DNA from 3 places in the Gordonia polyisoprenivorans genome. Region 3 is predicted to be linked to each of the others. Evidence: riboswitches for the same ligand, from Rfam matches in the RefSeq annotation. Region 3 holds a riboswitch; each other region holds the start of a gene.

Region 1 (9,697 bases), 2.3 Mb from region 3:
ATGACGAGGAACATCGAGCCGCCGCCGAAGTCGCCGGCGAGGTTGAGCGGGGGCACCGGACGCTCACCGTGACGGCCGATCGCGTGCAGCAGGCCGGTCAGCGAGATGTAGTTGATGTCGTGGCCGGCGAGCTCGGCGCGCGGCCCTTCCTGGCCCCAGCCGGTCATTCGGCCGTAGACCAGGCCGGGGTTGACCTCGGCGAGATCATCGGGCCCGAAGCCGAGTCGTTCCATCACGCCGGGCCGGAATCCCTCGAGAATCACGTCGGCCTTGGCGACCAACCCGAGGATGGTGTCGCGGTCGGCCGGGTCCTTGAGGTTGGCCTCGACGACGCGACGCCCGCGCAGCAGCGCGTCGGCATTGCGGCCCTCGGCCGGCAGTGTGCCGGGACGCTGCACCCGGATGACGTCGGCGCCGAGGTCGGCGAGCATCATCGCTGCGTGTGGTCCCGGACCGATGCCCGCGAACTCGATCACGCGCAATCGATTCAGCGGTCCGCTCTTACCGCTGGTGGGTGTCGAATCTGCTGTCATGGATGTCCTCCCTCGAATGTTGTCGGCATTGTTGTGCCGACTGGTGCCGACCGTGTTCTGCGACACATACTGCGATCCAGGATTCCACAACCGATCGAGCGCTCGTCCAAGCGGGTCCGAACAGGGGATCTTGGTCGTGTAATTGGTGACGACCGGTTACCCCGAGGCGCCGCGCACATTAGACTTGGCCGAATGGTGCGAACGGCGAGGCTGGGGCAATACGCATGGCCGCAGGTGACGCCCGCCGAACTGACGCTTCTCGTTCCGATCGGTTCCGTCGAACAGCACGGGCCGCATCTCCCGCTCGACACCGACACCCGCATCGCCGTCGCGGTGGCCACCGCCGCCCGTTCGGAATTGCCCGCCGACGCCCCGGTCGCGGTCGCACCGGAGATCGCCTACGGAGCCAGCGGTGAGCACGAGGGTTTCGCCGGGACGATCTCGCTGGGACAGCAGGCGCTGACCGACCTCCTCGTCGAATTCGGTCGCAGCGCGTGTCGCTGGGCGCGGCGGATCGTCTTCGTCAACGGTCACGGTGGCAACGTGCCCACGCTGGCCGCTGCGGTCACCAGATTGCGCTATGAGGCGCGCGAGGTGGCCTGGTATCCGTGCATGTTCGCCAACGCCGACGCTCACGCCGGTCATACCGAAACCTCGGTGCTGCTTCATCTTTCGCCAGAGTTGGTGCTGACCGACCGGATCGAGGCGGGTAACCGTGAGCCGATCGGCGCGCTGATGGCACCGATGCGTGCCGGCGGTGTCGCCGCGGTCAGCGAGAACGGGGTACTGGGCGACCCGCGAACGGCGACCGCCGAGCACGGTGCGCAACTCCTCTCGTGTGTCGTCGACGACCTGACGCGGGCGCTCGGCGAGTGGACCGTCGACGACGGGGGGAGACTGCGGTGACGACGACCGAATGGGTCGCGCAGAAGACGCCCGCCCCGAGTGACTCCGGATTGCCGGACGGTTTCCAGATCCAGATCGATCTGCGGTGCGCACGTCGCGGCGACCTGCGCTATCTCGTCGGTGGGTCGCCGACGCGCATGCTCCGGCTCAGCGACACCGCGCTCGGTCTCACCTCCGCAGACGGCCGCATCGAGGTGTGCAACACCGCCACGCGCACGCTCTCGCGGACGCTGCTCGAGACGGGCATCGCTCATCCGCGGCCCATGTCGGGGCCCAAGCCCGACGACGTCACCGTGGTGATCCCGGTGCGCGACAACCAATCCGGCGTCGACCGGCTCCTCGACGCGGTGGCCGGTACCCGGGTCATCGTGGTCGATGACGGCTCGGCGGTGCCCCTCGTCGCGCAGGGGCCGCTGGTGCAGGTCATCCGATTCGAGTCCAATCGCGGCCCGGCCGCAGCCCGCAACGCCGGGGCTGCGGCTGCGACAACCGACTTCGTGGCCTTCCTCGACTCCGACGTCGTTCCCGAGCCGGACTGGCTGGTGATGCTGCTGGCGCACTTCTCCGATCCGCTGGTTGCGCTGGCCGCTCCCCGGATCGTCGGCTTGTCGGCCCGACGCGGTGAACGCCAGTCGATGGCCGAGCGCTACGAGAACGGTCACTCCTCACTCGACATGGGGCCCACCGAGGCTGCCGTGGTTCCCGGTACGCCCGTACCATATGTGCCCAGTGCGGCAATGATCGTGCGGCGCAGTGCTTTTTGCGGATTCGACGAGAATCTCCGGGTGGCCGAGGACGTCGACCTGTGCTGGCGACTGCACGAGGCGGGCTGGCGGATGCGCTACGACCCGGTGGCCCGGGTGGCCCACGACCACCGCACCAATCTCCGGCAGGTGTTGTCCCGTCGCCGGTACTACGGCACCGGGGCGGCGTTCCTGGCTCAGCGGCACGGCACGCTCGCCGCACCGATGGTGATGACGGCGTCGATGGCGCTGGCGGTCGCGGCGCTGTTGTCGCGGACGAAGTTCGGACTCGTTCTCGCTTTTCTCGTGCTGGCCCGCGTGGCCCATCGATTGCGGACGCGACTCGGTGACCTGCCGGACGCGCCGGTGGCCGCCGCGCAGATGACTGGCCGCGCGGCCGGATACGGACTACTGCAGGCGGCCGGTGCGATCTGTCGACATTATTGGCCGGTTGCAGTCCTGTTGGCGTTGATCTCCAAGCGATTTCGGATACTCGTCATCGAGGTCGCCATCGCCGAGGGTCTCATCGAATGGGTGCGCGCTGTCCTCGCCGACACCACGCAAGGGCCCGCGATCGGCCCCGTCGCCTATCTGATCTGTCGCCGTCTCGACGATCTCGCCTACGGTGTGGGGCTGTGGGAAGGCGTTGTGCGTCAACGTGATCTCGGCGCGCTTCGACCTGTCGTCACGCGCTGACCGCCGAACCAAGGTGATAGAGACGCCGGTGGACGAGACGTCGGTGGCGGGTGAGCTTCCCCGACGCGCAGACGTCGTCATCGTCGGCGCCGGCAGCGCCGGGTCGGTACTGGCCGACACATTGAGCCGCGACGGCACCCGATCGGTACTCCTGCTCGAGCAGGGGAGCGGCTGGCCCGATGCCACGGTTCGCGATCTCCGGACACTGCCGATCAGCGCGTCGTCGGGCTTCGTGACCGTCCACGACGCGCCGCCCGGCCAGACCGTGGTCCGCGGGCGCGGGCTGGGCGGGTCCTCGGCGATCAACGGTGGATATTTCTTGCGCTGGCATCGCGATGATTTCGCGGGGTGGCCCACCGGCTGGGGCGTCGACGACGTCGAAAGGGCCTACCGCGAACTCGACGAGACCGACGGCCCGATGTCGGTGCATCCGTTCGGCGAGGACGATCTTGGGCCGGCCGCCCGCGCCTTCGAGCGATTCTGGTCGACGCGGGTACCGGTCCGCGATGTCACCGACCGGTGGCCGATCATCGGTCTCAACCGAGTGCTGGGCAACAACGAACTGCAGGGCGACAACGCAGTGCTGGGCAACAATGCAGTGCTGGGCACCAACGCCCACCGACTGCGCACGACCTCCGCGGAGGCATTTCTCCGCCCGGCTCTCGCACGTCCGAATCTCGTTGTGAGAACCGGTATTCGGGTACAGGAGATCCTGATGGCGGGACGCCGGGCGACGGGCCTGCGGGTCACGGGGTCGGGGGGCACGGGGTCGGGGGGCACCGACGCCGACATCGCCTGCGCCGAGGTGATCCTGTGCGCCGGAACGCTCGGTACCGCAGGCATCCTGCTGCGCTCGATCCCGGAAGTGATCGGGCCCTCCGGCGTACTCGTCGCCGGCGAACACCGTGAGGTGCTCGTCGGATACCGCAGGCGTTCGCCCGACGATCTGCGGCCACTCCTGCCGACCGTGGTGCACACCGGCGACGGTATCGAGATCCGCTGCTACTCCGACAATTTCGAGCGGTATGTGACCGGATCGGCCGGCGGCTCGCAGGCCATGGGGGTCTGCGGGATGCTCCAGGCGGGCCCCGCGCGGCTCACGTCGGCGTCGGAAGGTTCAGTACGCATACGGTTCGACGACCTCGACGAGTCGGCGACCGCCCCGTTGTGGGCCACGGCGTCGGACGTGGTGGACATGTTGGCGTCCGCCGAGTTCGACGACGTGGTGGAGCCCGATTCGATCTCGGTCGATCCGGTGATCCGCAGTTCGCAGCACGCCTTCGGCAGCCTGCCAATGGGCGTCCGCACCGACTGGCTGGGCGGGGTGGTCGGCGTGCGGGGACTACGGGTGGTGGACGGCTCGATCCTGCCGAGCCCGGGCCGCAGCGGACCGCACGCCACGATCATGATGATGGCGCGGCGGATCGGTGCGGCGCTCGCGGCGGAGCACTGACCGCACCGACCACGCCCTGCGCACCCGAACACATTTCGGGAAAGAAGTTCATCGATCCCGGGAACCTTTGTGCACCGGCATCCGACCACTCTTGCGGCTCGACTACATCTGACTGACGAGAGGCGGGTGGCGAACTGGCCGCAACCGTGGCGATCACCGGCGTGTTCACGCTGTGCGCGGTGATCTACCTCATGCGTGCCTGGCACTCGCCGACCCCACTGACCCGATTTGCCGGAATTCTGCACGTCCTGATGGCCGTCGCGATGATCGCCATGGTCTGGCCGTGGGGCGCGCAGGTGGCACCGATCGTGTCGGTTCTCGTGTTCAGCGGTGGCGCCCTGTTCTTTGCTCATCGCGTGGTCGTCGACGCCGATGCGACGCGGCGTCACCTGCTGGTGGGGTCCTACGACGCGGCCATGATGGCGTCGATGGTGGTGATGTCGGTGCTGATGTCGGTGCCGGCGACGGTGAATTCCGCTTCGGCGGAGGCGAACTCGGCCCAGGGTTCGATGCCTGGCATGGGTTCGATGCCCGGTATGGGCTCGATGAGCGCTATGGGCGTGCCGGGTACCGCGGGCTGGGCGCAGCCGACCGGCGTCGCGGTGCTCGCCGCGCTTTGTGCGGCAGCCTATTTCGCCGCCGCACTGTGGTGGTTCTACGCGCTGATCCGTGGACCCGCGCGCCCGTGGGGTGAGGTGCTGATGGCAACCGGGATGGGCGTGGCATTCGCCGTCCTGAGGTGAGACCCCGGTGCAATCGCCACCGGAATAGTGAAACTACGAGAGAACGAGGATATCGATGGTGAGAAGACGAGCGGCGTTGGTGCTCGCCGTGGCGGGAACTGTGGTGGCGCTGATGATCGGCCTCTCCGGGACGGCGTCGGCGCACGTGAAGGTGTCGGGAATCGACGCCACCGAGGGCGGATACGGCGTGTTGACCTTCCGGGTGCCCACCGAATCCGACACCGCGTCGACCACGGAACTGGCGGTGACCTTCCCGGACGACACCCCGATCATCTCGGTGTCGACGCAACCCAAGCCGGGATGGACGGTGCAGGTGGTCAAGAAGAGCCTGCCCACGCCGCAGAAGGACGACGACGGCAACGAGATCACCCAGTATGTCTCCCAGGTAATCTGGAAGGCGCAGACCCCGCAGGCAGCCATCGCGCCCGGGAGCTTCGACACGTTCAGCGTGTCGGCGGGACCGCTACCCGACAAGGCGACGCTCTCGTTGCCCGCCCAGCAGACCTACAGTGACGGCACCGTCGTGAACTGGAACGAGAAAGCGGTCTCCGGTCACGCCGAGCCCGAGCATCCGGCGCCCGTGCTCTCCCTCGCCGCCGCATCCGGTGGACACACGACCGATCAGTCGATGTCGAATGACTCGACTTCGTCACCGTCATGGCCGGGTATCGCCGGATTGGTCATCGCGATCATCGCCCTGCTGGTCGGGGTAGCCAACCTCGCGCTGATTCGCAAGGGGCGTTCATCGAATTGAGTTGGCGCAGAGCGCTCCTGGTGTTCACCGGGGTGGTATGTGCGTTGGTGATGGCCACTCCCGGCCTGGCCGGCGCACATGCCACCCTGGTCTCCAGCGTGCCCGCCGGCGACTCGCGAGTCGCCATCTCGCCGTCACAGGTGGTGTTGACCTTCGACGAGAACATCAGTGTGGGAGCCGATCCCGCGCGTGTCATCTCGGCACAGGGCGATCGCGTCGACACCGGCTCACCACATCTGATCTCGGCCGGCAACGCCCTGGTCATCCCGGTGCGCCCCGATCTGCCTGCCGGAAGTTATTCGGCCACCTGGCGAGTCATCTCCGCCGACACCCACGTGGTCACCGGGTCCATCGTGTTCGGCGTGCGGGCCGACCCCGGAGCGCCCGCCCCGGTGGCACCGCCGGTCGCCGCCTCGGTCGCCGCACTCGATCGCGCATCGCAGGTGCTGCTCTACGCGGGCCTGGTGGGCGCTGTGGGTCTCGCGGTGGTGTCGCTGATGCTGTATCCGAGAACGTTGGCGCTCAAACGATTCCGACGGGCGGTGGCGTCGAGTTGGGTTCTGGCGGTGCTGGCCTGTGCGGGGACGGTTCTCGTCCGGGCCGCCGAAAAGGCAGATGTCGTTGTGAGCCAGGCTTTCTCGGGCTCGGCCCTCTCCTCCGGCCTCGACGGTGGCGATACGAGGGTGGTGCTCATCAGAGCGGCCCTGGTCGTGGTGCTCGGGCCGGTGCTGTTCGCGGCCGCGCGCCGGCGAGTTCCACATGCGTGGGGTGCAGCGCTGATCGGGGCCTGCGGGCTGGGTGTCGCCGTCACCATCGCCGCCGACGGCCATGCGTCGGTGGGGGATCTGGCATGGCTGGCCGTGCCGGTCACCACCCTGCACGTGGTGGCAATGATGCTGTGGCTCGGCGGGCTGCTCTCGATGGTGCTGATCATATTGTCTTACAAGCACTCCCGGAACCCAGCCGCGGTGGCGTCCAAATCGGCGACACCTGAATCCCCGGAATCCGAACCGCCGACGCCTGAGCTGCTGACACCTGCCGTGTTGCACCGGTGGTCGAGGTGGGCGTTCGCCATGGTGGTCGTCCTGGTGCTCTCCGGGGAATTCCAGGCGTGGCGGCAGATCTGGCCGGTGCAAGCGCTGTGGGACACCACCTACGGTGTCGTGCTACTCGTCAAATCGGCTCTCGTACTGTCGATGCTCGGCCTGGCGGCATACGCGCGTCGTCGCCTCGGCCTCAGCCGTCTTCGGCGTTCGGTGCCGCTCGAGATGGCATGCGGCATCGCTGTCCTCGTCGTCACCTCCGTCTTGGTCACCGAACCGCCCGCGCGCACCACATACGGTCCGCCGGTGCAGGTGGTGGCCCCTCTCGACGACGGCTCGGCACAGGTGTCGGTATCGACAACGCGCCGCGGCGCCACCGTGGTGGACGTGACCCTCGATGACGGTCACGGGACGCCGATCCGGGCCCGGTCGCTGCGCGCCACATTGTCCTCGGAGTCGGCGGGGATTCCGTCGTTGGCGCTGAGATTCGTTCCGGCCCAATCGGACACAACGGACACGGGCTCGCCCGGGTCGGCCCGCTGGCACAGCGTTGCGGCGTCGGTTCCCGTCGCCGGTGCGTGGACACTGACGCTGACCGTGCAGTTCAGCGATTCCGACGCGCAGGTCACCACCGTCGGATTTGTCGTGTGGTGATGCCCCCGGGGTCGTGAGTTCCCGTCGGGAATTCCCCGGTCTGCGAGACGCCTCGTCGATTGATTTCACCGCCGAGGGAGTAGCGTCCTTCGTCAGCGCGTGGGAATCCAGGAAACCGGTGGAAATCCGGTGCGGTCGCGCCACTGTCATCCGTGCCGAACGGGCACGGTCAGCCAGACCCTGGCCCACGTCACCTTGTCCGGACGCGTAATCCAAAGGCTCTCACGTGAATTCTGCATCCTCGGCCGCCGGCCAGATCGGCTCGGCCGGTAGCACCAGATGGACCCGGACCGACTGGGTCCACGCCGCAGTACAACTCGGCGTCATCGCGGCGATGCACGCCGTGGCTTTCGGTGTGCTGTTCATGGTCATCGTGCCGCACCACTACAGCCTTGGTAAGCAGGTCTTCAGTGTGGGTCTCGCCGTCACGGCCTACACCTTCGGTCTGCGGCACGCATTCGACGCCGATCACATCGCCGCGATCGACAACACCACCCGCAAACTGATGAATGACGGCAAACGCCCGAAATCGGTCGGATTCTGGTTCGCCATGGGGCATTCCACGATCGTCTTCGTGATGGCGATACTCGTGGTCGCCGGCGCCCACGCGGTCTCGGCGCTCGCCGACGACGATTCGCCCGCCCGGCATGCGCTGGGCACCATCAGCACGATCGCGTCCGGCTCGTTCCTGTATCTGATCGCGCTGATCAACATCGTTGCGCTCATCGGTATCTGGCGGGTGTTCCGCTCACTGCGCCGCGGTAGTTTCGACGAGGAGCAACTCGACGAGGCACTCGACGGCCGGGGCTTTCTCGCACGACTCCTCGGGCCGGTGATGCGCCGCATCCGGCATCCATTCCAGATGTATCCCGTGGGTGTGTTGTTCGGACTCGGCTTCGATACCGCGACGGAGGTGGCTCTGCTCGCACTCGCCGGTACCGGCGCTGTCGCGGGATTGCCCTGGTATGCGATTCTCGTTCTGCCCCTGCTGTTCGCGAGCGGGATGAGTCTGATGGACACCCTCGACGGCATGTTCATGACCGTGGCCTACGACTGGGCGTTCGCCCATCCCGCACGCAAGATCTACTACAACCTGACCATCACCGGCCTGTCGATCGCGGTGGCGTTGCTCATCGGGACCATCGAACTGGTCAGCGTGCTGCACGACGATCTCGGCTGGGATGACCCGATCACCAACTGGATCAGTGGTTTCGATCTGAACACCGCGGGCATCGCGATCGTGATCATGTTCATCGTCGCGTGGGGTATCGCCATCGCCTATTGGAAACTGGCGCGGCTGGAGCACCGGCTGGTCCGGACCCCTCCGAACCTCGGTGACCATCCACCTCGGAGGAGACAGAACGTCTCAGATCAGCGTCGACCAGTAATCCCAGAAGTGCACACCGATCGCGACGATGATGATCGCGTACCACAGCGGCAACAGCACCCACAGCCAGCCGCGAAGGTCGTGGGCTCGTGGCGAGTCACCGAAAAGCCTTCCGGCGCTGAGGATCAACAGAATCGGCGTCAGCGTCCACACCACCATGCAGTAAGGGCACAGCGCGTTGATCCGGTAGATGCTCTGGAAGGCGAGCCAGTTGACGAAGACGAAACCCAGGGCGAGCCCGAGTGTTTGACCCGCCCAATACCACCGCGGCAGCCAGACGCGGGCGATGGTGAGCACGCCGGTCACGATGATCACCGAGAAGGCGGCGATACCGATCAGCGGATTGGGGAACCCGAAGACACGAGCCTGCTCGGTCACCATCACCGAGCCACAGGACAGCACCGGATTGATGCTGCAACTCGGCACGTACTCCGGGTTGATGAGCAGTTCGATGCGCTCGATCGTCAGCGTCGCCGCCGAGATGAACCCGAGGACACCGAGAATCAGGGTCACGATGCCGGTCGCGGTGGACACGTCGGGGCGCTGAAGCCACCACGGCCGGTCATCGGTGATCACGTCCGCGGCGATCAGCTCGTCGTCGGGCGGTTCGACCGCCGGTGCCTCAGGGTCCGGGGTGGTGCCGGAAGGAGAGGTGGTGCTGCTCATTGCTGGTCGCTTCGTCTCGGGGTGGATTACTGTGCGGTGCCGGCGGCCTGATTGATCTGGGCGAGGAAGGCATCGGGCCCCAGCTGGATGTTGAAATCCTGACCGTTGATCTTCACCGT
Region 2 (9,697 bases), 200 kb from region 3:
TTTCCTCTACACCGGCAGCGGCATCCCGGGCTACACCGCGACCGCGGGCGCTGTCCTGACCGATCCGGCACTAATTGTCGAGGGGGTGCCGCTGGAGGTGCTCTCCTCGGCGCTGACGCACACCTTCGACGTGCAGGCGATGATCAACGGGGTGCCCGTCATGACCGACTTCCCGGTCTCGGGCATGCACGACTGGCCCTACTGGCAGGACGCGGTCAACAACGCCTTCGCGAGAGGGTTCTTCCATGCGTGACCCCAACGGCACGGATCATCGCTACCGGTCGAAGCCGTGGACCCTGGTCGGGGTGGGGTGTTTCGGACTGGTGTTGTTCGTCGCCGGCTGCGCCCAGTCCGATGAGGGCACCACCGTCAACGCATCGAGGACGTCGGCGCCGGTGAGTTCGGTGACGTCGACGAGCCCGGTGTCGGCCACCGCAGGGCCGGCATCGACCGCCGCATCGACGCAGGCGCCGCCTCCGACGCCGGTGACCCTGCCCAGCGCGGGCACCGTCGAGACGGTGGCGCCGCCGCCGACCTCTGCGCGCACCGCCTTCCTGAACTCGCTGCGCGCGAAGGGGATCGACATGGACGCCGACACCGCGGTGTCGCTCGGGTCGTCGGTCTGCCGGGTTCGCAAGACCGGCGGCGACAACGCGGCGCGCACGTTCGCGGCGCCGGTGATGAAGCAGGCCATGGGTACCGAGCCCTCCGACGCGCAGGTCGCGGCGCTGGTCGACTCCTCGGGCGGGCTCTGCTGATCGAGAAGGGGTATCGGAGCGGGTGTCCGGTGGGCGGTCGTTGGGTCCGCACCGCCGCCCGTGGTAGCCTCGCTATCGTGATCAGCACCGTGCGCGCCTATTGGCGTTTCTTTATCGAGGCTCCGGGTGAGCCTGCGATAAAGCGCTGATCGCGCCGCACGCCACATCCCGGAGCCCCGAGCAGTGACCACCAGGTCACTGCTCTTGTCATGTCAGGGGCTTTCCGGCGACCACGATGCGGGCGGGCCCAGCCGACAACCAGGGCCCACAACCCCGCGAAAGGCATACCAGTGACCACCCTCGGAGATCTCTCCCGAACTCCCGCCGACCGCTCTCTCTCGGCCGAATCGACCTCGGACCGCCGGATCCGCTCGTTCCGGTCGATCCCGTCGCCGGACACCATTCGCAGCGAACTGCCGCTGACCGCGCGCCGGGCCCTTGCGGTTCAACGCGACCGCGACGAGATCGCGGCCATCCTCTCCGGCGCCGACGACCGGCTGCTCGTCGTCGTCGGCCCGTGCTCGGTGCACGACCCGATCGCCGCCCTCGACTACGCGCGCCGGTTGGCGCCGCTGGCCCAGCAGTACTCCGAGCGGCTCAAGATCGTCATGCGGGTGTACTTCGAGAAGCCCCGCACCACCGTCGGATGGAAGGGCCTGATCAACGACCCGGGCATGGACGAGACCTTCGATGTCGAGCGCGGCCTTCGGACGGCGCGGTCGTTGCTCCTCGACATCATCGACCTCGGGCTGCCGGTGGGATGTGAGTTCCTCGAACCGACCAGCCCGCAGTACATCGCCGACGCGGTCGCCTGGGGTGCGATCGGGGCCCGCACCACCGAATCCCAGGTGCACCGCCAGCTCGCCTCGGGGCTGTCGATGCCGATCGGCTTCAAGAACGGCACCGACGGCAACGTGCAGGTGGCGATCGACGGCGTGAAAGCCGCTGCGGCATCGCACGTCTTCTTCGGAGTCGACGACTTCGGACACGGCGCGCTGGTGGAGTCGGCGGGCAACTCCGACTGTCACATCATCCTGCGCGGTGGCACCGCCGGACCCAATTACGACGACGACTCCGTCGCCGACGCCGTTGCGGCATTGCAACGTTCGGGTCTGACGCCGCGGGTGATGATCGACGCAAGCCACGCCAACTCCGGGAAGGACCACCTCCGCCAGGCCGAGGTCGCCACACAGATCGCGGCATCGATCCGGGCGCGTCGAGAAGCCGGCGACCCGGTGCACGTGAGCGGCGTCATGCTCGAGAGCTTCCTCGAAGCCGGTGCGCAGTCTCCCGATGCCGATCCGCTCGTCTACGGCAAGTCGGTGACCGACAAATGCATGGATTGGGAAGTCAGCGCCGCGGTGCTCGCCGAATTGGCGCGTGGCTGAACCATTTCGACGCGGCACTGCCGATCTGCCGCCCCCGTTCTGCTCACAGCAGAAGGCGGCCGGTACCGCTCGGGTGCCGTCGTAGGATCGACTCCATGATCGAGCAGCGATCGAAGGCCGACACCTCCGGAGCCCGGTCGCCGGCACCGGTGGAACCGTTGTTCCGTGAGGTGACCGGCAAGGTTCTGCGTCGCCATCGCCATGACCGGGCCGAGCGTCTCGTCGAGACCGCCCGCCGGGCCGGCGTCTCGAGCCAGTATCTCTCCGAACTCGAGCGCGGCCGCAAGGACGCGTCGAGCGAACTGCTCGGCGCCGTGGCCGGGGCACTCGGCCTGTCACTGCTCGACCTCACCCGCGAGGTCGCGGTGGAGTTGGCCCGGTCGACGAGCATCCCGGTGCTCGGTTCGGTGCCGGCGCGGGACGGCGATCGATCGATCGCTCGTCCGCAGAACGCCTCTCGATCACCGCTCGCGCTGGCCGCCTGAGCCTCCCGGGCCGTCACCGGCGGGTGAGTACGGCGCGCTCGTCGATGATGTGGTCGGCGATGCCGTAGTCGACGATCTCGGATGCGCGCAGGACCCGATCCCGGTCGGTGTCGTGGCGCAGCGTTTCGACGTCGTTGCCGGTGTGACGGCTCAATGCGCGTTCGATCTCCTCGCGGGTCCGCAGGATCTCCTCGGCGGCGAGGATCAGGTCGGGAATCGTGCCGCGACCCTGTCCCGACGGCTGGTGCAGCAGCACCCGTGCGTGCGGCAGCACTGCCCGGCGTCCCGGCCGGCCCGCCGCCAGCAGCAGTGCGGTCGACGAGAGTGCCTGTCCCACACAGGTGGTCGCGATGGGTGCGTGACAGTACTGCATGGTGTCGTAGAGCGCGAAGGTGGCCATCACCGATCCGCCGGGTGAGTTGATGTAGAGGTCGATCGGCGCCTCCGGATTGTCGGAGTCGAGGTGGAGCAGTTGCGCGATGAGCGCGTTGGCGACGCCGTCGTCGAGTTCGGTGCCCAGGTAGAGGATTCGGTCGTCGAGCAATCTGCTGTAGACGTCCATGACGCGTTCGCCCTGCGGCGTTCGGCTGATCACGTTGGGAATCGTGTAGGTGCTCATCGGGTCACCCCGAATCCGGCCGGTGTGGCCGCGGCCGGGCGCAGCTGCGCCACCGAGTCGACGATGTGATCGACGAAGCCGTACGCAAGCGCCTCCTCCGCGGTGAACACGTGATCGCGCAGCGAGTCGGCGAACACCCGCTCACGGGTCTGGCCCGTCCGCTCGGCGATGACACCGAGAACGGTGTCACGGACATGGCGCAGGTCGTCGGCCTGCAACTCGATATCGGGGGCGTACCCGCCGATCCCCGCAGATCCCTGGTGCAGCAACACCTTTGCGTGCGGCAAGATGTACCGTTTTCCGCGGGTACCGCAGCAGAGCAAGAATTGCCCGGCGCTGTAGGCCATTCCGAGGTTGACCGTCACCACGTCGTTCGGGACGATCCGCATCGTGTCCATGATGGCGAGCATCGCGGGCACCGAGCCGCCCGGAGAGTTGATCCACAGGCCGATGTCGGCGACCGGATCCTGTGCCGACAGCATCACCAACTGTGCGCACAGCGCGCTGCCGATCTCGTCGTCGAGCGCCGAATCGAGCATCAGGATGCGTTGGTTCAGCAGGCTCTCGGCGGTGCGTTTGCGGAGGGGCGGGGAAGTTTTGTGTTCGCTCATGCGTCCAGCGTGTCGAGGCGGCCCGGACGGTGCCAGTCGGTGCTGCTGTGCGCGGAATCGCGCGGCGCACAGCAGATGTGGTGCGGGCACAGTTGCTCTGATGGTCTGCTCAGAGCACCTCGACCTCGGGGCGTCCGGCCGGAATGGTCACCACTGCGCGGGTGTGGAGCCGGGCGTCGGCGGTGCTGACGGTCGGGCAGACCCGGAACCGCGCCTCCCACCGGTCGTGGGTGATCGTGTTCAGGACGTATCCGCGTTGGGCGTTGCCGAATCGTACGTGGGGTGAGGCGGCCTTGAGTTGTCGATCGGACTCGTCACTGTCGGCACCGTCGCCGCCGGAGCTGATGGATGTGCCCGCCAACTCGACACCGACCGTGGGCGCAGGTCGGGTGTAGATGGATCGCAACTCCGACACCACATTCCGGTGGATGTCGCCGACGATCGACACGAGATTGGCGGTTCGGCGTTCGCGGGCGCCCTCGAGGACACGGGCCCGCGACGCCTCGTACCCGCTCCATCCGTCCATGCTCACCGCGCGGACCCCGTCACGCTCGCGCGCGAGGTCGGCGATCGTCGTCTGGTGGGCCAGGACGTTCCATCGGCTGCCGGACGCGGCGAGACCGTCGAGAATCCACCGCTCCTGGGCTGCGCCGGTGATGGTGCGGTGCGGGTCGGCGGTGGCCGCGTTCTGCCCGGTGTCGTTGTCGCCGTTGACCTGATCGCTGCGGTGAGTACGCGTGTCGAGGACGCTGAACTGAGCAAGATCGCCGAACGTGAAGCGACGATAGGCACGAAATCCGCGCCCGGGCGGGGCGAGCCGAACGGCGGTGTTCTCCCACCAGGCGCGCATGCCCGCAGCCCGGCGGAGCAGGAACTGCGGTAGGGGTTGGTCGTCCTCGGGAATGTCGGCGGCCCAGTTGTTGTCGACCTCGTGGTCATCGAAGATCGTGATGAACGGGCTCATCCGATGCGCCGCTTGCAGGTTCGGGTCGAGTTTGTACAGGGCATAGCGTTCGCGGTAGTCGTCGAGGTCACGGCATTCGCGATACGCCGACGCCGGCACCACCGCGGTATCGCGTGCACCGCCGCCCATCGGGATCGGCTTCTCGTAGATGTAGTCGCCCAGATGAAACACCACGTCGGGGGCCTCGCGGGCCATGTCACCGAACGCCGGGTAGTGGCCGTCGGCCCAGGCCTGACAGGAGGCGAGGGCGAATGACATTGCGCCGGTGGGAGTTCCGGTGCGTTGCGCGGTGCGGGTCCGGCCGACCTCGGAGACTTCACCGAGCGCGCGGAATCGGTAGAAGTAGTCGGTACCCGGCGTCAGGCCGCGGACGTCGACGTGCACGCTGTGCCCGGTGTTCGGGCCGGCGCGGGTCACCCCGCGCGCCACGACGATCCGCATCCGTTCGTCGCGGGCCACTTCCCAGCCGACATCGTGGGTGTCTCGGCCCATACCCGCCCCGGGTGCGAGGGGGTCGGTCGCCAGCCTGGTCCACAGGATGACAGCGTCGGGGAGCGGGTCGCCGGAGGCGATTCCCAGGGTGAACGGGTGGCCGGCACCTCGGACTCGTGGAGCGGAGGCGGCGTCGGTGGCGAACAGGGTGGGGGCGGTGGCCAGCCCGGCGGACAGCGCGGTCCAGGTGAGGAATCGACGGCGGGTCGTGCCGGCGCGCAGCACCTTGTCCGGGGTGACACGTAGCGGAGCGTGGTTGGGGGAGCGCATGCGTCGAGGCGATCACCGCACGGTGTCGTCACGGACGACGACCGGCCACGAGTCGGTGATGCGGGAGTGAAGACCTGGGCGACGCCTCGGCGAGATGCCTGCTACGCTCAGCGCGCGTCGGTTCCGACCGGGCCACACGGGCCGGTCGGTGAAAAGGGAATCTGGTGAGAATCCAGAGCTGCCCCGCAGCGGTGACGGAAACGACAGCGGCTCCTCGCACTGGACTTCACGGTCCGGGAAGCGGCCGCGGGTAGGTGGCATCTCGGTGCCGGGTCCGAAGTCCGAAGACTTGCCGCCGTGGCCATGGGCAACCGTGGTCGACACTTGCCTCGCGGGATATGGCCGGTGCGCCGATCTGTCGTGCGCGGCTGTCTTCCGCCCGACGAGAGACCGTGCCACAGTGGATGATCACACCTCTCCGCAGGCCACCCCGGCCGCGCCGACCTGGACGCGTGTCGGCGTGTTCGCGGCGCTCGGTGTGCTCGCGCTGTTCGTGGTCGCGTGGGCCGGTGTGGCGTTCGGTACCGCCGACGTCGGTGGTACCGACGTGCCGCGCTTCGTGTGGGCCGCGCTGACCGGCGGCCCGATCTCCGCCGACGACGCCGCCGCGTACTGGATCGTCATCGATTCCCGGGTACCACGCGTGATCACCGGAGCGGTGGTGGGTGCCGGGTTGTCGGTCGTCGGAGTGGTCGTGCAGGCGATGGTGCGCAACCCGCTCGCCGACCCCTACGTCCTCGGTATCTCGTCCGGCGCATCGGTGGGGGCCACGAGCGTGGTGCTCTTCGGCGTCCTGTCGGGCATCGGGCTCTACGCCATGCCGGTCGCCGCCTTCGCCGGAGCTCTGCTCGCCACCCTCATCGTGTTCGGGATGGCCTCCGGCGCAGGCGGATTGACACCGTTACGCCTCGTGTTGACCGGCACCGCGGTGGGCTACGGCTTCTCGGCGCTGACCACCGTGCTGGTGTTTCTCGCACCCACCGGCGACGCCGCGCGCAGCGTGATGTTCTGGCTCCTGGGCAGTCTGGCCGCGGCCAGCTGGTATTCGGCGGTCCTCGTGGGCGTCGTGACCGTCGGCGGGGTGATCGCGGTGGCGAGCCTGGCGCGCTCGCTCAATGCGCTCGCCATGGGTGACGAGGTCGCCGCATCCCTCGGATTGTCGGCGTCGCGGTTCCGCGTCATGGCATTCGCGTTGTCGGCGTTGATGACCGGCGTGATGGTGTCGGTGTGCGGGGCGATCGGCTTCGTCGGGCTCGTCGTTCCCCACGTCGCGCGGTTACTCGTCGGCGCCGACCATCGCCGACTCGTGGTGATCGCTCCGCTGATCGGCGCGGTGTTCCTCGTCGCGGCAGATCTCGTCGCCCGAACCGCCGTGCCGCCGCAGGAACTGCCGCTGGGCGCGATCACCGCCGCCGTCGGGGTGCCGATGTTCCTGATCCTCATGCACCGCCGGCGCAGCGTGGTCGATCGATGAAACGGGTTGACGGCCACCGGAGGTCGGGAACATGACCACAGCGGGGTATCACGGGGTCGGCGTCGACATCGGTTCGGTGACGCTGCTGCGTGAGGTGACCTTCACCGCCGCGCCGGGGAGTTTTCTCGGCGTGATCGGACCCAACGGCAGCGGGAAATCGACACTGCTGCGTTGTCTGTATCGCGCCCAGCGCCCCACCGTCGGCCACGTCGAGGTCGACGGCGTCGACGTCACCGCGATCTCGATGCGCGACAACGCCCGTCAGGTCGCCGCGCTCACCCAGAGTTCCACGCTGGACTTCGATTTCACCGCAGCCGAGGTGATCGCCAGCGGTCGGTTCCCGCATCGGTCGATCGCGCGGACATCCCGGGCGAGGGACGCCGCGGCGGTCGAGGAGGCCATGGGTGTCGCCGGAGTCGGCCATCTCGCCGACCGCGTCTTCACCTCGCTGTCCGGGGGTGAGGCGCAACGGGTGCTGATCGCGCGGGTACTCGCCCAGCAGCCGCGGGTGATGGTGCTCGACGAGCCGACCAACCATCTCGATGTGCGACACCAGTTCTCGGTGCTGGCCGCAGCCCGGGACTCCGGCGTCACCGTGGTCGCGGCGCTGCACGATCTGAACATCGCCGCCCAGTTCTGCGACACGCTGCTCGCCCTCGTCGACGGTCGCGTCGTCGGGACCGGCACTCCCGAGCAGGTGCTCGTCCCCGCGAATCTGCGCGCCTGGTTCGACATCGACGCCCACATCGTCCGGCATCCCCGACTCGACGTCCCCCAGATCCTCTTCGATGAAAGGCAACCATGAGAAGACTCCCACTGCTCGCGCTGGTCTGCGCGGCGCTGCTGGCACTCGCCGGATGCGGCGCCGATGTGGCGTCGCCGTCACAGACGTCCGCCGGGGCCTCGGTGACCGTCGCCAACTGTGGTGCGCCACTGACGGTTCCCGGCGTACCGGCCCGCGTGCTCACCAACGACACCGGCATCACCGAGTTCATGTTCGCCCTCGGTCTCGCCGATCGGATGGTCGGCTACACGACCTACGCGGGCAAGGAACGTGACATCGCGTCCTCGCCGTGGAAGTCGGACTTCGCGACGACCAAGAACCTCGGCGACGCCTTCACCCGAGAGGTCATCGCGGCCGCACAGCCCGACTTCGTGTTCGCCGGATGGAACTACGGATTCAAGGAGTCCACAGGAGTCACCCCGGACTGGATCCGCACGATCGGTGCGGTCCCGTACCAGCTGACCGAGGCGTGCCGGCAGGCCGGCAGCACCGCGCGCGGCATCATGCGGCCCTTCGATGCGCTCTATGCCGACATGAGCAATCTCGGTGAGATCTTCGGCGTGCAACGCCGCGCCGGTGACCTGGTGTCGCAGTACAAGTCGCAGGTCGTCGAGGCCGGGCGCGGAGCCCCGCAGGCCGGCTCCCGGGCCAAGGTGTTCCTCTTCGACAGCGCCGACCCGAGCCCGTTCACCTCCGGGCGCAACGCAGCTCCGGATCAGATCATCGACGAGGCCGGCGGCACCAACGTATTCGGCGATCTCAACGACTCCTGGACCACCACGTCGTGGGAGGCCGCAGCGCAGCGCAACCCCGACGTCATCGTCATCGTCGATTACGGTGCCGGAGAGCAGAACACGGTCGACGCCAAGATCCGCCAACTCGAATCACAGCCGCTGATGGCCAACACCACCGCCGTGCGGGAGCGGCATTTCATCTCGTTCCCGTACGCCGCACTCGTCGAGGGCCCGCGGAATCCGGCGACCACGGTGGCGCTGGCGAAATACCTGCGCTCGATCGGTCGGTGACGGCCCGGGGCTGACGAACTCGGGGATGTGGTTGGTGGGGGTCCGGCACGGTGGGGCGTGTCAGGCCAGCACCAACCACACCGCGATGTAGTGCAGCAGTGCCGCGATCGCGGTGCACACGTGGAAGACCTCGTGGTGACCGAAGGTCGCCGGCCACGGGTTGGGGCGCCGCAGCGCGTAGAGGACTCCGCCGACGGTGTAGAAGACCCCGCCGAGGGCGAGGAGCACCATGACCGCGACGCCCGCGTGGGTCACCAGGCTCGGGGCGACGGCGACGATCACCCAACCGAGCAGCACATAGAGCGCCACGCCGAGCCAGCGTGGTGCCGCCGGCCAGACGATCTTGAGCACCACTCCGGCGACCGCGCCGATCCAGACGATCCCGAGCACCCACCACCGCAGCGGGGACGGCAGGGCGACCACACAGAACGGCGTGTACGTGCCGGCGATGAACAGGAAGATCATCGAGTGGTCGGCGCGCTTCATGCGGATCTGCGCGCGGACGGTCTTCCAGTGCACCCGGTGATAGGTCGCCGACACGCCGAACAGGCCGACGATGGTGATCGCATAGACCGCGCACGCCGTGGACGCGGCCGCGCCGCGCAGGAGTGCCGCGCCGATCACCACGGCAATGCCGCAGGCCGCGGCCACGAAGGCCGCGTACTGATGGATCACGCCCCGCAACCTCGGGCGATCGGCCACCGGTGTCGTCAGTACGGTCATCACAGGAACCTACGGTACCGTAAGTTAGCTGCTGTGCGGGATCGTGTGGCGATCACCTCCCGTTCGTCGGGAGACCGACGACCGCACACGCCCTCGACCGTGCG
Region 3 (9,697 bases):
CGAGCGGGCCACCGAAGGACTGAGCTGCCAAACCGCCGTCCACATCTGTTACGGCTACGGCATCAAGGCCAACACCGACTGGAAGGCAACGCTGGGGCCCGAATGGCGCCAGTACGAAGAGTCGTTTCCACTGTTGCAACAATCATCGATCGACATCGTGTCCCTGGAGAGTCACAACTCGCGGGTTCCTGTCGAGGTAATCGAACTACTCCGTGGCAAGACGGTCATGCTGGGAGCGATCGACGTGGCCAGCGACACCATCGAGACGCCGGAGGAAGTCGCAGCGACACTGCGCAAAGCACTCCCCTTCGTCGACAAGGACAAGCTCTACGCCAGCGGGAACTGCGGCATGGCGCCGCTTGCTCGTGGTGTCGCACGGCAGAAGATGGTCGCGCTCGCCCAGGGCGCCGCCATTCTTCGCAGAGAGCTCTCCTAACCTCGGGCGTTCCGCGCAGTACGTGACCAGTGTCTGCACGGGATCGATCGCACTCGCCGCCGCGGGATTGCTCGCGGCCGACAAGCGACCTCACACTGGTCGGTACGGCATCTGCCGACCGACTGCGGAGCGCACCCGGGGCGCGCACCCGAGCTCTCCCGCTCCGCAATCGGCTCAGCTGATTGTCGTGCTCAGTTGGCCAGTGCGCGAGTGGTTTTGGCCGCCGAGACCAGATTCGTCAGCGCCGCGGTCACCTCGGTGGTGCCGCGAGTCTTCAGGCCACAGTCCGGATTCACCCACAGGCGCTGCGGCCCGACGGCATCGAGCGCCGCGCGCAACGACGATTCGATCTCGGTGACGTCGGGGACACGCGGTGAGTGGATGTCATATACACCCGGCCCGACGCCGTTGGCGAATCCGATGGCATTGAGGTCGGCGAGGACCTCCATGCTCGACCGTGCCGCCTCGATCGAGGTGACATCGGCGTCGAGTTCGGCGATCGCACCGATGACCTCGCCGAACTCCGAGTAGCACAGATGGGTGTGGACCTGCGTGGCGTCGTCGACACCCGAGGTGGCCAGGCGGAATGCCCGCACCGCCCAGTCCAGGTACGCGGGTTTGTCGGCGTCGCGCAGCGGGAGCAGCTCACGGAGGGCCGGCTCGTCGACCTGGATGATGCCGATGCCGATCCGCTCGAGATCGATCGTCTCGTCCCGGATCGCGAGGGCGATCTGGTCGGCCGAGTCCGACAGGGGCTGATCGTCACGCACGAACGACCACGCGAGAATCGTGACGGGTCCGGTGAGCATGCCCTTGACCGGCTTGCCGGTCAGCGACTGGGCGTAGGCGATCCAGTCGACGGTCATCGGCGCCGGGCGGGACACGTCGCCGAACAGGATCGGCGGACGCACGCACCGAGTCCCGTAGGACTGCACCCAGGCGTGGGCGGTGGCGAAGAAGCCGTCGAGCTGCTCGGCGAAATACTGCACCATGTCGTTGCGTTCGGGTTCGCCGTGGACGAGCACATCGAGCCCGATCTCCTCCTGCAGCGCAACCACATCGGCGATCTCCGCCCGCATCCGACGGACGTACTCGGCGTCGTCGATCCCACCGGAGCGCAGCGCGGCGCGCGCCAGTCGGATCGCCGAGGTCTGTGGGTAGGAGCCGATGGTCGTGGTGGGCAACGGCGGGAGATTCAGCCGCTCGGTCTGCGCAGCCGCGCGGGCCGAGGCATCGCCGCGCGTGCGTGCGGCGTCGGTGAGGGCGGCCAGACGCTCACGCACCGCCGGATCGTGCACGCGCGGATCGGATTCGCGGGTGGCCAGTGCCGCGGCAGCGGCATCGAACGCGTCGGCCTGAGACGGCCGACCGTGGCGCAGCGCCTCCGACAGGATCGCGACCTCGCGGTACTTCTCGGCCGCAAAGGCCAGCCAACCGCGCAGGTTGTCGTCGAGTTCGGTTTCGGGTTCGACGGAATACGGCACGTGCAGCGTCGAGCACGAGGTGGACACCGCCAACGACCCCGCCGACCCGAGCAGGGTGCCCAGGGTGGCAAGCGCTTTCTCGAGATCGGTTCGCCAGATGTTGCGCCCGTTGACCACGCCGGCCACCACGAGCATGTCGGCCAGTTCGGGAACGCCGACCACCGTTTCGACCGAGCCCTCGATCAGATCGACGGCCACCGCCTCGATACCGGTGCGCGCGAGGGCGCGCACACTGTCGCGGGCGTCGCCGAAGTACGTGGCGACGCAGAGTGCCGGTCGTGAGTTCGCTTGCGCGAGGGTCGAGTACACCGATCCGGCCAGCGCGGGGAGGCGGTCTGCGGCATCGGTGACCAGGATCGGTTCGTCGATCTGTACCCACTCGACCCCGGCCGCGGCGAGACGGGCCAGCAGGTCGAGATACAGCGGCAGCAGCTCGTTGACGCGATCAAGCGGAGAGCCCTCGTCTGCGGTGTCGTGGGCGGATTTCGACAACGCGAGGAAGGTGATCGGCCCGATGACGACCGGGCGTGCGGTCACGCCGGCGGCCTGCGCCTCGGCCACCTCGGCGAGAACCTTCTCCGGGTGCAGGGAGAAGGCGGTGGCGTCACCGATCTCGGGCACGAGGTAGTGGTAGTTGGTGTCGAACCACTTGGTCATCTCCAGCGGTGTGACGTCGGCGGTGCCGCGGGCCGCTGCGAAGTAGCGGTCGAGGGGATCGGTGATGTGTGCGACCCGCTCGGGCAGGGCGCCGAGCAGCACGGCGGTGTCGAGCATCTGATCGTAGTAGGAGAAGGTGTTGACCGGAATCGAGTCGAGGCCGGCCGCCGTGAGCGCCGCGATGGTGTCGCGCCGCAGCCCGGCGGCCACGGTCTCGAGGCCGGCGGCGTCGATGCGCCCGGCCCAGTAGCTCTCGATCGCGCGCTTGAGCTCACGGTGTGGCCCGATGCGTGGTGTGCCGAGCACGGTGGCGGAAAACGGGGTCGTCCGTTGGGACATGGGTGGTGCACTCCTGCAATGGTTTCCGACGGTCCGCCGCCGTTGCAGGGCGTGCCGAAGGGACGCCGGAGAGAACGTGCACGGCATCCGCGCATCACCTGGCACTCGCTTCGACCTGCGCCCATTCCACGAGGCGACGAGCCACCGGCCGCGGCGCGGCCGGTACAGCAGGCAGGTCTTCGGACTCGTCGGCGGGCGACCATCAGGTCGCGGTCCTAGTGGCCGTCGCTTCCCGGACGCATGCGTCCAGTGCTCGATGACGGCGGTCGTTCCGACATACCGCTGCGGGACAGTTCCGGATTCGCACCGGATTCCCTCTTACGACGCCGGACCCGGACGCGGGGCCCCACGACATCGGAGGCCACGACAGACGGGGCGGCGAACCAACTGCACCGCCGAGCATAGAGGATATCCCCGAATACCGGTGTGCGCGCCCGGTCAGCTACCGCGATAGGTGGAGTACGAGTACGGGCTCAGCAGCAGCGGGACGTGGTGATGCCGTTCGGGATCGTCGACGGTGAAGCAGATGTCGACCTCCGGATAGAATCCCCGGATGTCGTTGTCGGCGAACCACTCTCCGGTGTCGAACACCAGATGGTAGATGCCGGGCACGAGCGGGTCGCTGTTCACCTGCGCGATGCGACCGTCGGAATCGGTGACGCCGGAGGCGACTTCGCCGCCCGCGGCATCCTGCAGGGAGACCACGACGCCCACCGCGGGTGCACCGGAGACCGCGTCGAGGACATGGGTGGACAGACCGGTCATCTCGGTGGTTCGCTCCTCGTGGATCGCCTGCGATTCTCAGTCGTCAACATACTCGATCGCCGGGGTGAGCATGCGCTGCAGTCGACTTCGGTTGATCTTGGCCAACTCCATCCGCAGCACCCTCCGCTCGGTCGCCGGGTCGTTGCGCATCCGCTCCTTGAGGATGGCCAGCAACTCCGCCGCCGGCCGCCCATTGGCGAAGACAAGGTACACGTGCCCGAACTTCTCGTCGTAGGCCTTGTTGAGCTCCTTGAGTTCGACCAACACCGCCGGATCGGCGCCGGTCACCCCGGACTGCTCACGCGTGGAGGACGCGTTGTCCGGGCGGTCGCCGATCCGGGGGTGACCGGCCAGGGCCTCGTCGAGGTCGGCATCGGTGAGCTCGGCCAGGATGAGATCGGCATAGGAGAGCAATGCCTCGTCGTCGGAGAAGGGTCGGGCCTTGGCCACACGCAGCGCCCAGATCGACGAACTACAACACTCGTAGAGCGTGCCGATGGCCTGCCGTTCGGTCAGCTCGTTGAAACTGGGCAACCCGCGCCAGTCGACTCGTCGCACGCCGATCAGCCTAGGAGAGTTCGGGCTGACGGCCGAATCGCACCGACGTCAGCGGGTTGGCATCGGCAACCAGATCGTCGAAGCGATAGTTGACGATCTTGGCGATCTCGATGAGCGCGAACGACTTCTCGGAGGTCTCCGAGTTGTCCATGCGGGACCAGCCGTTGCGCAGCACGCGGTCGTAACGCTCGGTCTCGCGGGCGCAGATCACCAACGGGAACCCGAAGTGCTCCCGATAGGCGGCAGCGAGATTCACGACGTTCTCGTGCTCGGTCTCCTCGAGGTGCGACAGACCCTTGTGGTCGACCGCGATCAGCTCGCCGGTTTCCTCGTCCTCGGCGCCGAGGTCGGGGAAGGCCTGGATGAGGTCGAGCTGTTGGGTGTCGCTGCCGGTGAGCATCGCCTCCTGGAAGGCGCTGCGCAGATCGTGGACATCGTCGAAAGGCCGCTGCTCCCAAGCCCTGTCGAGAACCCAGTCGACGCCCTGAACGACCTCGCCGAAGGTCTCGCGGAACTTCTCCCTGCTCATCGTGTTCACCTCGTCGAGCGTGATTGAGCCGCCCCCGGCGACGGCCGGTCCCTTGCTGCCGATGTGGAAGAACAGGATGTTCATCAGGATCGCGGTGATCGCACCCATGGTGATGCCGGTGGAGAAGGGGATCTGCAGGATGCCCGGAACGGCGATGTCGACGCCGGGCAATTCCGGGACCTTGACCTCCGCCCCCTTGTCCAAGATGGTTGTCGGGGCCGACGACTGTGAGAACTGGACGTAGAGGGCCACGGCGATGGAGGTCGCGGCGATCGACAGGTTGCGGTGGTCGGTGAAGTCGACGGTCGTCAGCGTCTGGATGCCGACGATCGCGACCGTCGCGAACATGATGAGTGCGGCGCCGCCGAGAACCGGGGAGGGGATGGACCCGACGATGTTCGCGGTCTTGGGCAGGACGCCCAGGATGATCATGATGCCGCCGGCGCAGGCCACGACGAACCGGCTCTTGACCCCGGTCATCCGAACCAGGCCGACGTTCTCGGAGAACGCCGTGTACGGGAAGGAGTTGAAGCTGCCGCCGATGATGGTGGCGATGCCGTCGGCCCGGACGGTGGCGGCGATGTCCTCCTTGCGGATCCGTTTGCCAACGATCTCCCCGGTCGCGAAGACCGACCCCGTCGACTCCACCGCGGTGACCATGAGTACCACGATCAGCGACACGATCGCGATGAGATCGAATCGGGGCCATCCGAAGGCGAACGGCGGGGTGAAGCCGACCCAGCTCGCCTCGGCGACCCGGTCGAAGTGGGCGTCGCCGAAACACCATGCGACGAAGGTCATCACGCCGAGGCCGAGCAGGATCGAGATGGTCGCCCAGAAGCCACGGAAGAATCGCTGCATCAGCACGATCAGGACGATGGTGCAGATGCAGTAGACGACCCACCGGCCGTTGCCCGCATCGTGTGCGCCGGTCGCGCTGTTGGGGTCGGTCACCGCATCGCCCGCACCGACCGGGATCAGGCTGATGCCGATGATCGTGATGACGGTGCCGGTGACCACCGGCGGGAAGAAGCGGATCAGCTTGGCGAAGAACGGTGCGATCAGGAAGGTGAACACGCCGGCCGAGATCACCGCGCCGTACACCGTCAGCAGGCCGACCCGACCACCACCGTGATCGTTGGCGATCTTGATGACCGGGGCGAGCGTCGCGAAGGTGATGCCCTGCAGCAGCGGGAGCCGAACACCGATCTTCCAGATGCCGACCGCCTGCAGCAGCGAGGCGATGCCGCAGGTGAACAGGTCGGCGGTGATGAGCATGGTGAGCGCCTGATCGTCGAGCCCGATGGCGTTCGCGATCAGCAGTGGGACGAGGACGGCGCCGGCGTAGAAGGCGACCACGTGCTGGAACCCGAGGGTGACGAGTTTGCCGAACGGTGGTACCTGATCGACCGGATGGACGCGCTTGCGGCGTCCCTGGGGGGCGGCGGCCGGAGCCGAATCCGTGGCCATCGACATACTCCTCGTGACGGTGAGATCATGGCTGCCGGTGAGCCGACGGCGTAGCGCACGTCCGGCCCACCGGCAGGTAAATAGTGGACCCCCACAACCGATTCGGCGACCGCGCGATCGTATATTGCGCCGGAGTAAATCGGGCATCGCCGACATCGAGACCTCATCGGTTCGCCCGGCCGAGGACAGTGGTGGGAGGGTGTGCGGGGCCGAGCGGCGGAGGTGGATGCGGTGGTGGTGGGAGCGGTGCTCGCCGCCGGGGCCGGCCGGCGATACGGAATGCCGAAAATACTTGCCGAACAAGGTCTTTGGCTTGACAATGCGGTGCGCGCGCTGAGTGCGGGAGGCTGCGGTGAGGTGGTCGTCGCCATGGGCGCGGCGATCGTCACGCCGCCGGGCCGGGCGACGGCGATCGTCGTCGAGGACTGGGTTATCGGTCTGTCGGCGAGCGTGCGCGCGGTGCTGTGCGCGCCGGTGGTTCGGGAGGATCCGGGCGGCGTGGTTTTACATGTTGTTGACATGCCCGATGTCACCGCGGCGGTGGTTTCCCGGATCGTGGAAATCGCTGCGGGCGTACCGGAGAAGATCGTGCGCGCGGTCTACCACGGACGGCCCGGCCATCCGGTCCTACTCGGTGCCGATCACCTCGACGGCGTCCTCGCCTCGCTCGACGGGGATGTGGGTGCGGCACGTTATCTTCGGGCGCACCCCGAGATCGTCGAGTCGGTCGAATGCGGTGATCTGGCCTCCGGCGTCGACCGGGACGAACCGTAGCGGCCTCAGAGGGCCGGGATGGCGTCGGTGATCACCCCGTCAGGGGAGAGTTCACCGACGGTGAGATCTAGTGCGCCGCGCGCGAATCGGGCAACCGGCCCGACCGCGGCAGCCAACGCCGCATGGTGACCGGTGCGGCAGCGGCCGACGATCGAGGCCGTCCCCGCCGTCGGGAGGACGCCGATGACGGCGAGCAGTTCACCGGTGGTCGGTTCGCACACCGCCCACACGTAGCCGGTGTCATCGCGCCACGCGGCATCGGTGGCGGCGACATAGGCCGCGGGATCGGCGATCCCCAGATCGGACAACGCCGGGACGTCGGTGATCCGCTCGTCGGCACGAAGCCCACGCAGATACCACGTCCCGGCGTTGATCTCGACGGGTTCCATTCGGTGGAGGTGACTACTTCAGTTCGAGCAGCACGGTGCCCTGGGTGACGGCGGCACCCGGCTCGATGCTCAAACCCGTCACCACGCCGTCCTTGTGGGCGGTGACCGGGTTCTCCATCTTCATCGCCTCGAGCACGACGACGAGTTCGCCCGCGGCGACCGTCTGGCCCTCTTCGACGGCGACCTTGACCACGGTGCCCTGCATGGGTGCGGCCACGGCGTCACCGGAGACGGCGGCGCCCCCACCCTTCTTGCGCGAGCGGGCCTTGGGCTTGCGGCGGATGACCCCGTTGGCCGAACCGCCACCGCCGCCGAGTGCCAGATCGCCGGGCAACGCGACCTCGACGCGGCGTCCGCCGACCTCGACGACCACCTTCTGGCGCGGAGCGGCCTCGTCGTCCTCGATCGGCTCGCCACCGGTGTACGGCTCGATCGGGTTCTCCCAATCGGTTTCGATCCACTTGGTGTAGACGTCGAAGGTCTCCACACCGTTGTCGTCGGTGTGCCCGAGGAACGCCGGATTGCTCACGATGTGCCGGTGGAACGGCAGCACCGTGGCCAGACCCTCGACCTCGTACTCGGCGAGCGCACGCCGAGCACGCTCGAGCGCCTGCTCGCGGTTCTCGCCGACGACGATCAGCTTGGCCAGCATCGAGTCGAACTGGCCGCCGATCACATCACCCTCGACGACGCCGGAATCGACGCGGACGCCCGGGCCCGAGGGCTCGCGGTACCTGGTGATCGGTCCGGGTGCGGGCAGGAAGTTGCGGCCCGGGTCCTCGCCGTTGATCCGGAACTCGAAGGCGTGACCACGCGGGGTCGGATCCTCGGAGAACTCCAGCTTCTCGCCGTTGGCGATACGGAACTGCTGACGGACGAGGTCGATGCCCGCGGTCTCCTCGGTCACCGGGTGCTCGACCTGCAGTCGCGTGTTGACCTCGAGGAAGGAGACGAGGCCGTCGGCGCCGACAAGGAACTCCACCGTGCCCGCGCCGTAATAGCCGGCCTCGCGGCAGATCGCCTTGGCCGACTCGTGGATCTTGGTGCGCTGCTCATCGGTCAGGAACGGCGCGGGGGCCTCCTCGACCAGCTTCTGGAAGCGGCGCTGCAGCGAGCAGTCGCGCGTACCGGCGACCACCACGTTGCCGTGGGTGTCGGCGATGACCTGGGCCTCGACATGGCGGGCCTTGTCGAGATAGCGCTCGACGAAGCACTCGCCGCGGCCGAACGCGGCGACGGCCTCGCGGGTCGCCGACTCGAACAGGTGCGGGATCTCCTCGATGGTGTAGGCGACCTTCATGCCGCGACCACCACCACCGAAGGCGGCCTTGATCGCGACCGGCACACCGTGCTCCTTGGCGAACGCGACGACCTCGTCGGCGTCCTTGACCGGGTCCTTGGTGCCCGGTGCCATCGGCGCGTTGGCCTTCAGGGCGATGTGGCGGGCGGTGACCTTGTCACCGAGATCGCGGATGGACTGCGGCGACGGGCCGATCCAGATCAGCCCGGCGTCGAGGACGGCCTGGGCGAAGTCGGCGTTCTCCGAGAGGAAGCCGTAGCCGGGATGCACGGCGTTGGCGCCGGACTTGGCGGCCGCGTCGAGGATCTTGTCGAACACCAGATAGGACTCGGCGGAGGTCTGACCACCGAGGGCGAAGGCCTCATCGGCGAGCTTCACGAACAACGCGTCGGCGTCGGGCTCGGCGTAGACGGCGACACTGGGGATGCCGGCGTCACGGGCTGCGCGAATGACACGTACCGCGATCTCGCCACGATTGGCGATGAGGACCTTGCTGATTGTGGGCACTGTTGTTCTCCTGGGCCATACATCGAGGTGCACCGCGCCCCCGGGGTGCGGCACACACGGTGTTCGTCGGCGACCGTGTGCGGCGCCGTGGGGATTGAACTGCCACCCGCGGGGGGTGGTTCCGCGAGCGACATCGCGCACCCCCTGGAGGTTAGGGGGCGTGCTCCGGGCTTCACACTAACGCACCGAGCAATCGTTCGGTGGAGGTGGTTGTCACATCCGCGCGTTGAATGTGCTCTCGTCGGCCAGAGCATGCACGATACGGGCGAAACCGCGAAGCAACTCGGGCACCGGCCCGCTGCGGTCGAGGGGGTCCCGGTCGGGATGGGCGCCGTCGAATCGCGTGTCGTCGGGCCCGGCGGCCTCCCCGACGGCCGGATCGGCCGGGAACCGGGCCGAATACCGCAATCCCGACGGAGTCCGATTGATCCAGATCAGGACTTCCTCCGCGGAGTACGAGTGGCTGCGGAGCACGGTGGCCCGGCCCGC

What was found. Region 3 has a riboswitch for cobalamin ahead of metE (5-methyltetrahydropteroyltriglutamate--homocysteine S-methyltransferase). Riboswitches for the same ligand answer to the same signal wherever they lie in the genome.
Region 1: linked by a shared signal. The riboswitch ahead of J6U32_RS27565 (HoxN/HupN/NixA family nickel/cobalt transporter) and the one ahead of metE (5-methyltetrahydropteroyltriglutamate--homocysteine S-methyltransferase) in region 3 are both predicted to bind cobalamin.
Region 2: linked by a shared signal. The riboswitch ahead of J6U32_RS11445 (FecCD family ABC transporter permease) and the one ahead of metE (5-methyltetrahydropteroyltriglutamate--homocysteine S-methyltransferase) in region 3 are both predicted to bind cobalamin.

The regions. Positions count from the first base shown of each region.
Region 1 is NZ_CP072203.1:4,990,947-5,000,643, reverse strand. It holds gene J6U32_RS22390 (CaiB/BaiF CoA transferase family protein) at 1-533, opposite strand, end outside; gene mftE (mycofactocin biosynthesis peptidyl-dipeptidase MftE) at 726-1,439, shown strand; gene mftF (mycofactocin biosynthesis glycosyltransferase MftF) at 1,436-2,878, shown strand; gene mftG (mycofactocin system GMC family oxidoreductase MftG) at 2,907-4,331, shown strand; gene J6U32_RS22370 (DUF5134 domain-containing protein) at 4,478-5,074, shown strand; gene J6U32_RS22365 (YcnI family copper-binding membrane protein) at 5,130-5,828, shown strand; gene J6U32_RS22360 (copper resistance CopC/CopD family protein) at 5,825-7,525, shown strand; cobalamin riboswitch at 7,590-7,728, shown strand; partial or broken gene J6U32_RS27565 (HoxN/HupN/NixA family nickel/cobalt transporter) at 7,860-8,741, shown strand; gene J6U32_RS22355 (vitamin K epoxide reductase family protein) at 8,892-9,578, opposite strand; gene J6U32_RS22350 (DsbA family protein) at 9,605-9,697, opposite strand, start outside.
Region 2 is NZ_CP072203.1:2,536,633-2,546,329, forward strand. It holds gene J6U32_RS11410 (alpha/beta hydrolase) at 1-253, shown strand, start outside; gene J6U32_RS11415 (hypothetical protein) at 246-758, shown strand; gene J6U32_RS11420 (3-deoxy-7-phosphoheptulonate synthase) at 1,049-2,146, shown strand; gene J6U32_RS11425 (helix-turn-helix domain-containing protein) at 2,242-2,631, shown strand; gene J6U32_RS11430 (ClpP family protease) at 2,645-3,250, opposite strand; gene J6U32_RS11435 (ClpP family protease) at 3,247-3,861, opposite strand; gene J6U32_RS11440 (alkaline phosphatase D family protein) at 3,971-5,587, opposite strand; cobalamin riboswitch at 5,689-5,898, shown strand; gene J6U32_RS11445 (FecCD family ABC transporter permease) at 5,988-7,061, shown strand; gene J6U32_RS11450 (ABC transporter ATP-binding protein) at 7,093-7,866, shown strand; gene J6U32_RS11455 (ABC transporter substrate-binding protein) at 7,863-8,870, shown strand; gene trhA (PAQR family membrane homeostasis protein TrhA) at 8,931-9,593, opposite strand.
Region 3 is NZ_CP072203.1:2,740,603-2,750,299, forward strand. It holds gene J6U32_RS12340 (methionine synthase) at 1-436, shown strand, start outside; gene metE (5-methyltetrahydropteroyltriglutamate--homocysteine S-methyltransferase) at 628-2,916, opposite strand; cobalamin riboswitch at 3,085-3,251, opposite strand; gene uraH (hydroxyisourate hydrolase) at 3,355-3,681, opposite strand; gene uraD (2-oxo-4-hydroxy-4-carboxy-5-ureidoimidazoline decarboxylase) at 3,718-4,239, opposite strand; gene J6U32_RS12360 (solute carrier family 23 protein) at 4,250-6,238, opposite strand; gene J6U32_RS12365 (nucleotidyltransferase family protein) at 6,485-7,012, shown strand; gene J6U32_RS12370 (hypothetical protein) at 7,018-7,401, opposite strand; gene J6U32_RS12375 (acetyl/propionyl/methylcrotonyl-CoA carboxylase subunit alpha) at 7,415-9,208, opposite strand; gene J6U32_RS12380 (condensation domain-containing protein) at 9,422-9,697, opposite strand, start outside.